2 regions of the Streptomyces sp. WY228 genome follow, and region 1 is predicted to be linked to the other one. Evidence: riboswitches for the same ligand, from Rfam matches in the RefSeq annotation. Region 1 holds a riboswitch; the other holds the start of a gene.
The links. Region 1 has a riboswitch for cobalamin ahead of metE (5-methyltetrahydropteroyltriglutamate--homocysteine S-methyltransferase). Riboswitches for the same ligand answer to the same signal wherever they lie in the genome.
Positions count from the first base shown of each region.

Region 2: it holds a riboswitch for cobalamin, as region 1 does, so the genes downstream of both, KV381_RS01710 (ABC transporter substrate-binding protein) here and metE (5-methyltetrahydropteroyltriglutamate--homocysteine S-methyltransferase) in region 1, are expected to answer to the same signal.

Region 1 covers NZ_CP079114.1:7,070,368-7,074,569, forward strand. Annotated here, with positions in the region: gene cobF (precorrin-6A synthase (deacetylating)) at 1-108, shown strand, start outside; gene KV381_RS31010 (hypothetical protein) at 188-385, opposite strand; gene KV381_RS31015 (TetR/AcrR family transcriptional regulator) at 650-1,294, shown strand; partial or broken gene KV381_RS31020 (MFS transporter) at 1,380-1,754, shown strand; cobalamin riboswitch at 1,931-2,147, shown strand; gene metE (5-methyltetrahydropteroyltriglutamate--homocysteine S-methyltransferase) at 2,312-4,202, shown strand, end outside.
Region 2 covers NZ_CP079114.1:401,266-405,467, forward strand. Annotated here, with positions in the region: gene KV381_RS01700 (ABC transporter ATP-binding protein) at 1-334, opposite strand, end outside; gene KV381_RS01705 (iron ABC transporter permease) at 331-1,416, opposite strand; gene KV381_RS01710 (ABC transporter substrate-binding protein) at 1,413-2,459, opposite strand; cobalamin riboswitch at 2,519-2,706, opposite strand; gene KV381_RS01715 (beta-ketoacyl synthase) at 2,819-4,042, opposite strand; gene KV381_RS01720 (acyl carrier protein) at 4,039-4,202, opposite strand, start outside.

The DNA.
Region 1 (4,202 bases):
GAGGTGGCCGGACGGATCAGCCGGCTGCGCGCGGAGGCCCGCGAGCGGCACGGCTGGATCATGGACACCTATCTGCTGCGCCCGGCGCCGGACGTCACGGACGCCTGAGGCCACGGTCGGGCGGCGGGTCCACGTCGAGGCGCGGGCGGCAGCGGCCTCCGCACCTCGTCGTCGGACCGGCGGGGTGTCAGCGCCGGGTCTCGTGCGCCCGGATCACGCCGAGCCCGTGCCCCAGGCTCGGGCACTCGGCGGTCAGATCGTCGCCCCGCACCAGATAGTTGTGCACCCGGCCGTCCGTCGGCCGTTCGATCGCGCGATACAGCGTGCCGTTCACGGTGATCGTCCAGTCGTCGCCGTCCTGGGCCCATCCGACGGTCTTCTTCATAGGGCGTTTTCCTTTCCTCCGGTCGTACGTCGCCGGGGTCCGGCGGCCGTGTAGTGGGAAGAAGAACGGCTTGTGACGCTCCGTGGTTCCGCGTTCTCTACGCCATTCGGTTACATCTGGGTCACTGCCTCGGCACAGTCGAGGTCATCGACCTGACCGGCGGTCAGGAAGCGGATGACGAACGGCGGAACGGGCGCGGAACGTCCGTGGCGCCCCTCGCCCATCGAGTAGACACTGTCTACTCGATGGTGCTAGAAGTTTCCCATGGAAGACGGGACCCCGCTGCGGGAACGACTGGTGGACATCGGCGTCGAGATGGTGGCGACCGAGGGGATCGCGGCGCTGGGGCTGCGGGAGATCGCCCGCCGTGCCGGTGTCTCGCACGGCGCGCCGCGCCGCTACTTCCCGACCCACCGCTCGCTGCTCTCCGCCATCGCGGGGCGCGGTTTCGACGCCTTGAAGGACCGGCTAGACACCGCGCTGAGGCCGGACGGCGACCCGCGCGCCCAGCTGTGCCTCCTGGTCGAGGGCTACGTCGGATTCGCCGTCGAGCAGCGCCCGATGTTCGAGCTGATGTTCCGCCACGACCTGCTGGACGGCGGCGACGAGGCCGACGGGCGGCCCAGGCTGCGGGAGAAGACCCTTCCGCTGTTCGGCTCGCTCGTCGCCCTGGTCGCCCGGCACCTGCAGGACTCCGCCCGGCCGTCGCCCGCCGGGCCCGGGCCCGCCCCGGACGTCGTGGCCGCAGCCCTCTGGGCGAACGTCCACGGCATCGCCCAACTCTGGAGCTGGGGAAGCCTCTCCCTCACCCTGGCAGCCCCCTCGCCCGGCGACGCGCGCGACCGCGAGAGCCTCGCGCCGCTGATCGCCCGGACGGTCGACGCCCACCTCGGACCGGCGCGACCGTGACCGTACCCGCGCCCCCGCCCGTACCCCCGTCGACCGGCTCAGCGACCGCCCCCGCCTCGCCCTCGCGGGCAGTGTCGCCGGGGCGATGATCGTCGCGCTCGACGGCTCCGTCCTCTTCGTGGCCCAGCCCAGCCTTCAACGCGATCTCTCCGCCTCTCTCGCCCAGGTGCAGTGGACGAGTACGGCCTACCTCCTCGCGGTGGCGAGTCTTCTCGTCCTCGCCGGACGGCTGGGGGACCGGTACGGCCACACCCGCCTGCTCCTGACCGGATCGCTCGGCTTCGGGGCCGCGTCCCTGGGCATCGCCGTGGTGCCCTCGGTCGGCTGGGTCATCGCGCTGCGCGCCGTACAAGGCGTGTTCGGAGCCCTGTTGCAGCCGGCGACGCTGGCCCTGCTGCGCCAGGTCTACCCACCGGACCGGCTCGGGCTGCCGGTCGCCCTGCGGACCAGCGCTGATGGTGCTCGCCGCGACGGCCGCGCTCGCGCTCATCCCCGCGGCGCTGCTGCCGGGCACGCGCCGGCGCACCGGACCGCCCCCGCGCGACGCGGGCCGCGGGCGGCCGGAAAGCGCCGCCCCGTGTCTCACATCACCGTCCGAAGTGTGAACAACGGTGTGCGCCCGCCGGTCGCCCCCTTAGGGTGACCGGTGCAGCTGGTTCGCTCTGTCCGCCAGACAGGGCGTCGTAAGAGGGAACCCGGTGGGAATCCGGGACTGCCCCGCAGCGGTGAGTGGGAACGACCGCCGTCATACGCACTGGGCCCGGCCGGGTCTGGGAAGCGACGGCCATTAGGTGTCTGCCTCCGGCAGACGTGCCCGCGAGTCCGAAGACCTGCCCGCTGCCCGCACGCGACCGTTCGCGTGCGGAGATCCCGGTGACCTCGTGGGCGGGTCGGCGTAACCATCAGGTGGGACGGGCACGGCTCCAGGTGTCCGGTGTCCGCCCGATGCGTCATCCCTTCGCGTCCGCGTCCCGTCCCGGGATCTGCACAGCAGACGCGCTCGCGAAGGAGAGTCACGTGACAGCGAAGCCCGCAGCCGCGGCAGCACGGGCCACCGTGTACGGCTACCCCCGCCAGGGTCGGAACCGTGAACTGAAGAAGGCCATCGAGGGCTACTGGAAGGGCCGCGTCACCGCGGACACCCTCCGGCAGACCGCCGCCGAACTGCGCCGGGGAACCTGGCAGCAGCTCGCCGAGGCCGGCGTCCACGACGTGCCGACCGGTGATTTCTCGTACTACGACCATGTCCTGGACACCAGCGTCATGGTCGGCGCTGTCCCCGAGCGGCACCGCGCAGCGGTCCGCGCCGACGCCCTCGACGGCTACTTCGCCATGGCCCGCGGCACGCAGGACGTCGCGCCGCTGGAGATGACGAAGTGGTTCGACACCAACTATCACTACCTGGTGCCCGAGTTGGGCCCGGACACGGAGTTCACCGCCGACTCCGCCAAGCAGGTCGCGGAGTTCAAGGAGGCCCTGGCTCTCGGCCTGACCCCCCGCCCGGTGCTCGTCGGCCCCGTCACCTACCTCCTGCTCGCCAAGGCGGCCCCCGGTGTGGCCGCCGACTTCGAGCCGCTGACCCTGCTGGACCGGCTGCTCCCCGTGTACGCCGAAGTCCTCGCCGACCTGCGTGCGGCCGGTGCGGAATGGGTGCAGCTGGACGAGCCCGCGCTCGTCCAGGACCGGACCCCGGCCGAGCTGAACGCCGCCGCCCGCGCCTACCGCGAGCTCGGCGGGCTCGCCGACCGGCCGAAGCTGCTGGTCGCCTCGTACTTCGGGCGGCTCGGCGAGGCGCTGCCGGTCCTGGCCAAGGCGCCCGTCGACGGTCTCGCGCTCGACTTCACCGAGTCCGGCGCCGGAAACCTCGACGACCTCGCGGCGGCCGGCGGACTGCCCGGCAAGCGCCTGGTCGCCGGTGTCGTCAACGGCCGCAACATCTGGATCAACGACTACGAGAAGTCGCTCGCCACCCTCGGCACGCTCCTCGGCCTGGCGGACCACGTCGACGTCTCCGCCTCCAGCTCCCTCCTCCACGTCCCGCTGGACGCGAAGGCCGAGAGCGACATCGACCCGCAGATCGCCCGCTGGCTCGCCTTCGCCCGGCAGAAGACCCAGGAGATCGTCGTCCTGGCCCGCGGCCTGTCCGACGGCACCGAGGCCATCGCCGCCGAACTCGCCGCCAACCGGGCCGACCTGGCCTCCCGCGCCGACGCCGCCATCACCCGCGACCCGGCCGTCCGCGCCCGTACGGCGGCCATCACCGACGCCGACGGCCGCCGCTCGCAGCCGTACGCCGAACGCACCGTCGCCCAGCGCGCCCACCTCGGGCTGCCGCTCTTGCCGACCACCACCATCGGGTCGTTCCCGCAGACCACCGAACTGCGCACCGCGCGGGCCGACCTGCGGGCCGGCCGGATCGACGAGGCCGGTTACGAGGACCGGATCAAGGACGAGATCCGCGAGGTCCTCTCCTTCCAGGAGAAGGCCGGACTCGACGTCCTGGTGCACGGCGAGCCCGAACGCAACGACATGGTCCAGTACTTCGCCGAGCAACTCACCGGCTACCTCGCCACCCAGCACGGCTGGGTGCAGTCCTACGGCACCCGCTACGTCCGCCCGCCGGTCCTCGCGGGCGACATCTCGCGCCCCGAGCCGATGACCGTGCGCTGGACCACGTACGCGCAGTCGCTGACCGAGCGCCCCGTCAAGGGCATGCTCACCGGCCCGGTCACCATGCTCGCCTGGTCCTTCGTCCGGGACGACCAGCCGCTCGGCGACACCGCCCGCCAGGTGGCCCTCGCCCTGCGCGACGAGGTCAACGACCTGGAGGCGAACGGTACTTCGGTCATCCAGGTCGACGAGCCCGCCCTGCGCGAGACGCTTCCGCTGCGGACCGCCGAGCACGCCG
Region 2 (4,202 bases), 6.7 Mb from region 1:
GGCGGTGCGGGATGCGGCCGAGGCGTACGACGTCGAGGACGCTGAGGTCGACCTGGGTGACCGCGTGCTGGTCGACGACCGCGATCCGGCGGGCGACGGTGCGGCGGCCGAGGCCGGCGAGGGGGTTCCCGTCCAGGGTGACGACACCGGTGGCCGGGGCGAGGAGGCCCGCGAGGATCCGCAGCAGGGTGGACTTGCCGGAGCCGTTGGGGCCGATGAGTCCGACGGTGGAGCCGGGCGGCGGGGCGATGTCCACGCCGTCGAGGATGAGCCGGCCGCCCGCCTCCCGGCCGACCCGTTCGGCCCGCAGGCCGCCGTTGCCGAGGAGGCTCATGACGTGCTCCGGGTGCGGTACAGGACGAGGACGAAGGCGGGGACGCCGATCAGCGCGGTGACGACGCCGACCGGTACCTCCTGCGGGTCCAGGACGGTCCGGGCGAGGGTGTCGACCCACACCAGGAAGACCGCCCCGGCGAGCGCGGTGACCGGGAGGAGACGCCGGTGCCCGGAGCCGGTGAGGGCGCGGGCCGCGTGCGGCAGCACCAGGCCGACGAAGCCGATCGCCCCGGCCGCGCTGACCAGGGCGGCGGTCAGCAGGGCGGTGGTGCAGAGCAGCACGATCCGGGTGCGGGCGACGTTCACGCCGAGCGCGGCGGCGGCGTCCTGCCCGAAGGCGAAGGCGTCGAGCGTACGGGCGTGGGCCAGGCAGACCACCAGGCAGACGGCGAGCACCGCGGAGCAGAGGGCGACCTCGCTCCAGCCGACGCCGCTGAGCGAGCCGAGGAGCCAGAACAGCACCCCGCGGGTCTGTTCGGCGTCGGCGGAGGTCATCACGACGAAGGAGGTGAGGGCGGAGAAGAGCTGCATCGCGGCGACGCCGGAGAGGACGACCCGGTCGGTGGAGCCGCCGAGGGTGTGGCTGAGCAACAGCACCAGGGCGAACGAGCAGATGGCCCCGGCGAACGCCCCGGCCGACAGCGACACCGCTCCCCCGCCGACCCCGAGGACGACCACCACGACCGCCCCGGTCGAGGCTCCGGAGGAGACGCCGAGGACGAAGGGGTCGGCGAGCGGGTTGCGCAGCAGGGACTGCATCACCGTGCCGCACACCGCGAGCCCCGCGCCGCACACGGCGGCGAGGAGGGTGCGGGGCATCCGGAGGTTCCAGATGATGCCGTCCCGGATCGGGCTGAGGTCACCGGCGCCGAACCCGAGGTGCGCGGCGACGGCGGACCAGACGTCGGGCACGGAGATCCGGGCGGGCCCGATGGTCACGGCGACCGCGACGGAGGCCAGCAGGAGGAGCAGGCCGCCGCTCCGGAGCAGCACGGTGAGCGGCGCGCCGCGCCGGGCGGGGCGGGTGGCGGCAGGCGGCGGGTCGGCCGCCTTCACGGCAGTACGGCTATCGGCGCTCACCCCGCGAGCCCGAAGTCGCGCAGCCCGGCCGCGACGCGCTCCAGGCCCTCGACGGTCCGGATGGTGGGGTTCATGGCCTGGCCGCTGAGCAGTACGTAACGGCGGTTCCTGACGGCGTCCATCGTCTTGGTGACCGGGTTGGACTCCAGGAACTCGATCTTCTTCTCGGCGCTCTCGGCGGTCTGCGTCGTACGGCTCAGGTCGCCGATGACCAGGACGTCGGGGTTGCGGTCGGCGACGGTCTCCCAGCTGATCTGGGGCCATTCGTCGTGGGTGTCGTCGAAGACGTTCTTCGCGCCGAGTTCCTTGGTGATGACGCCGGGGGCGCCGCAACAGCCCGCGAGGTAGGGGGCCTTGGAGTCGGAGAACCAGTAGAGGAGGGAGGCCTTGGATCCGTCGACGCCTTCGGCGGCCTTCGCCACCCGTTCCTGGAGTTTCTTCACCAGGGCGTCACCGCGCTCGGGGACGCCGAACACCTGGGAGAGTTCCCGGACTTCGGTGTAGACGCTGTCCATGGTCAGGGGCGCGGTGCGGGCTCCGTCGCCGCTGCCGCTGTTGTCCTTGCCGACGCAGTCGGCGGGCGAGATGTAGGTCGGGACGCCGAGCTTCTCGAACTGTTCGCGGGGTGCGACGCCGCCCTTGGCGAGGGTGGAGGTGAAGGAGGCGGAGAGGAAGTCGGGTTCCTTGTCGAGGACCTTCTCCGAGGAGGGCCGGTTCTCCGATATCCGCTCGACGCCGGCGTTGGCCTTCTCCAGGCCCTTCATGACCGGGTCGCTCCAGGTGGCGGTCCCGGCGAGCCGGTCGGCGAGCCCGAGCGAGAGCAGGATCTCGGTCGACCCCTGGTCGACGGAGACGGCCCGCTGGGGCGGGGCCTTCACCGTGACGGTGCGCCCGCAGTTCTCGATGGTGAGCGGAAAGCCCTTGGTCTTCTTCCCGTCGGCGGCCCCGGTGCTTTCGCCCCCGCCGCAGGCGGTCAGCAGGAGGAGTCCCGCCGCGAGCAGGGCGGCGGTACGTATCGGGGCGGGGGTGGCCGTGGACAGCACGAAGGACCTCTGTGTCTCTGGGCCCAGCCGCGGAGCCCGTCGTACGGTTCCCGTGCCCCGGTGCGGGCGCGGGCGCCAGCAGGTCTTCGGACTCGGGTTCGTCCGGGCGGGACGCCTTCCCGGAGCAGGTGGGTGCTCCAGTGGCCGTGGCCCCGCCCGTCCCCCTCACCGCTGCGCGTCAGTTCCGGTCTCGCACCGGATTCCCTGACCCCGTCGCTGGGGTTCGACTGGCCCCGGCAAGCTATCACGCGGCTTACCACAGATCAGACGCGGTGCGGCGGGCCGCCGGGCGCGGGGCCGGTGCGGCGCGGGATCGGCCCGCCGCACCGGCCCGGACAGACTTAGGGCGTGTCCGGCGGTTACGGAGCCTGGAGGGCGATCACCGCGTTCTGGCCGCCGAAGCCGAAGGAGTGGCTGACGGCCCGCCGTACGGGCACCTCGCGCGGGGCCTTGGTGACGCAGTCGATGTCGAACCCGGGCTCGGGGGCGTCCAGGTTCGCGATCGGCGGGATCATCCCGTGCTGGAGCGTGAGGATCGTCAGGCCCGCCTCGATGGCGCCGGCCGCGCCCATGCAGTGGCCCAGTACGCCCTTGGGGGCGGTGACGGGCGGCCGGTGCGGATAGGCCCGGCCGATGAGGGCGGCCTCGGTGGCGTCGTTGAGGGGGGTCGACGTCCCGTGGGCGTTGACGTGGTCGACGTCCTCGGGCCGCCAGCCCGCGTCGCGGAGCGCGCCGTCGACGGCCGCCCGCGCCACGTCCCCGGAGGGGTGGGGGCTGGTGGGGTGGTGGGCGTCGGTGGTGGCGCCGGTACCCGCGATCAGCGCCCGGGGGGAGGCGCCTCTGGCCCGGGCGTCCTCGGCCCGCTCCAGGACCATGACGGCCGCGCCCTCGCCCATGACGATCCCGGCCCGGTCGGCGGCGAAGGGCCGGCAGAGGCGGGCGGGGTCGCCGTCCCGCTGTGCCGCCGCGCCGGAGCGGGCGAAGCCGGTCATCGCGACCGGGAACACGATGGACTCGGTGGCCCCGGCGATGGCGATGTCGCAGTGGCCCAGCGTCAGCATGTCGCGGGCCACGGACAGGGCGGTCACCCCGGACGAGCAGGCCGTGCAGGGGGCGAGGCTGGGTCCGGTGGCCTTCATCCGGATGGCGATCTCGGCCGCGGGCATGTTCGGGATGGTCAGCAGGATGCCCGAGGGCGAGGTGGCCTCGGGGCCGCGCCGCTCCAGGGCGACGGCCTGTTCGGTGAGTCCGGCGGATCCTCCGCTGCTGGTGCCGACCACGACGGCGACCCGGGTGCCGTCCCAGTGCTCGGGGTCGAGCCCGGCGTCGGCGACCGCCTCCCGGGCGGCCAGGACGGCGAACTTGACGTAGCGGCCCATCCGGAACGCGGTCCGGCCGCCGACCGCGTCGTCGAGGTCGATGCCGGAGACCGTGCAGGCGAAGTCGACAGCGCAGCCGTGCAGTTCGGGGACGGTGCGGGCGGGTGACTCCCCGGCGCAGACTCCGTCCCAGGTGGTGTCGGTGGTGTGGCCGACCGGGGTGATCATGCCGAGCCCCGTGACGGCGATGGCGGGTCGCTTCATCGGGTGTTGCTCACCGGCACCGTGGCATCGGCCGCCGCGCTGCCGACGGCCGCGTCGATGTACGCGGAGATGTCGGCCAGCGTGGCGTCCTTGTACAGCTTCTCCGAGTCGGCGTCGACGCCCAGCGTCTCCTTGATGATGACGGCGAACTCGGCGACCG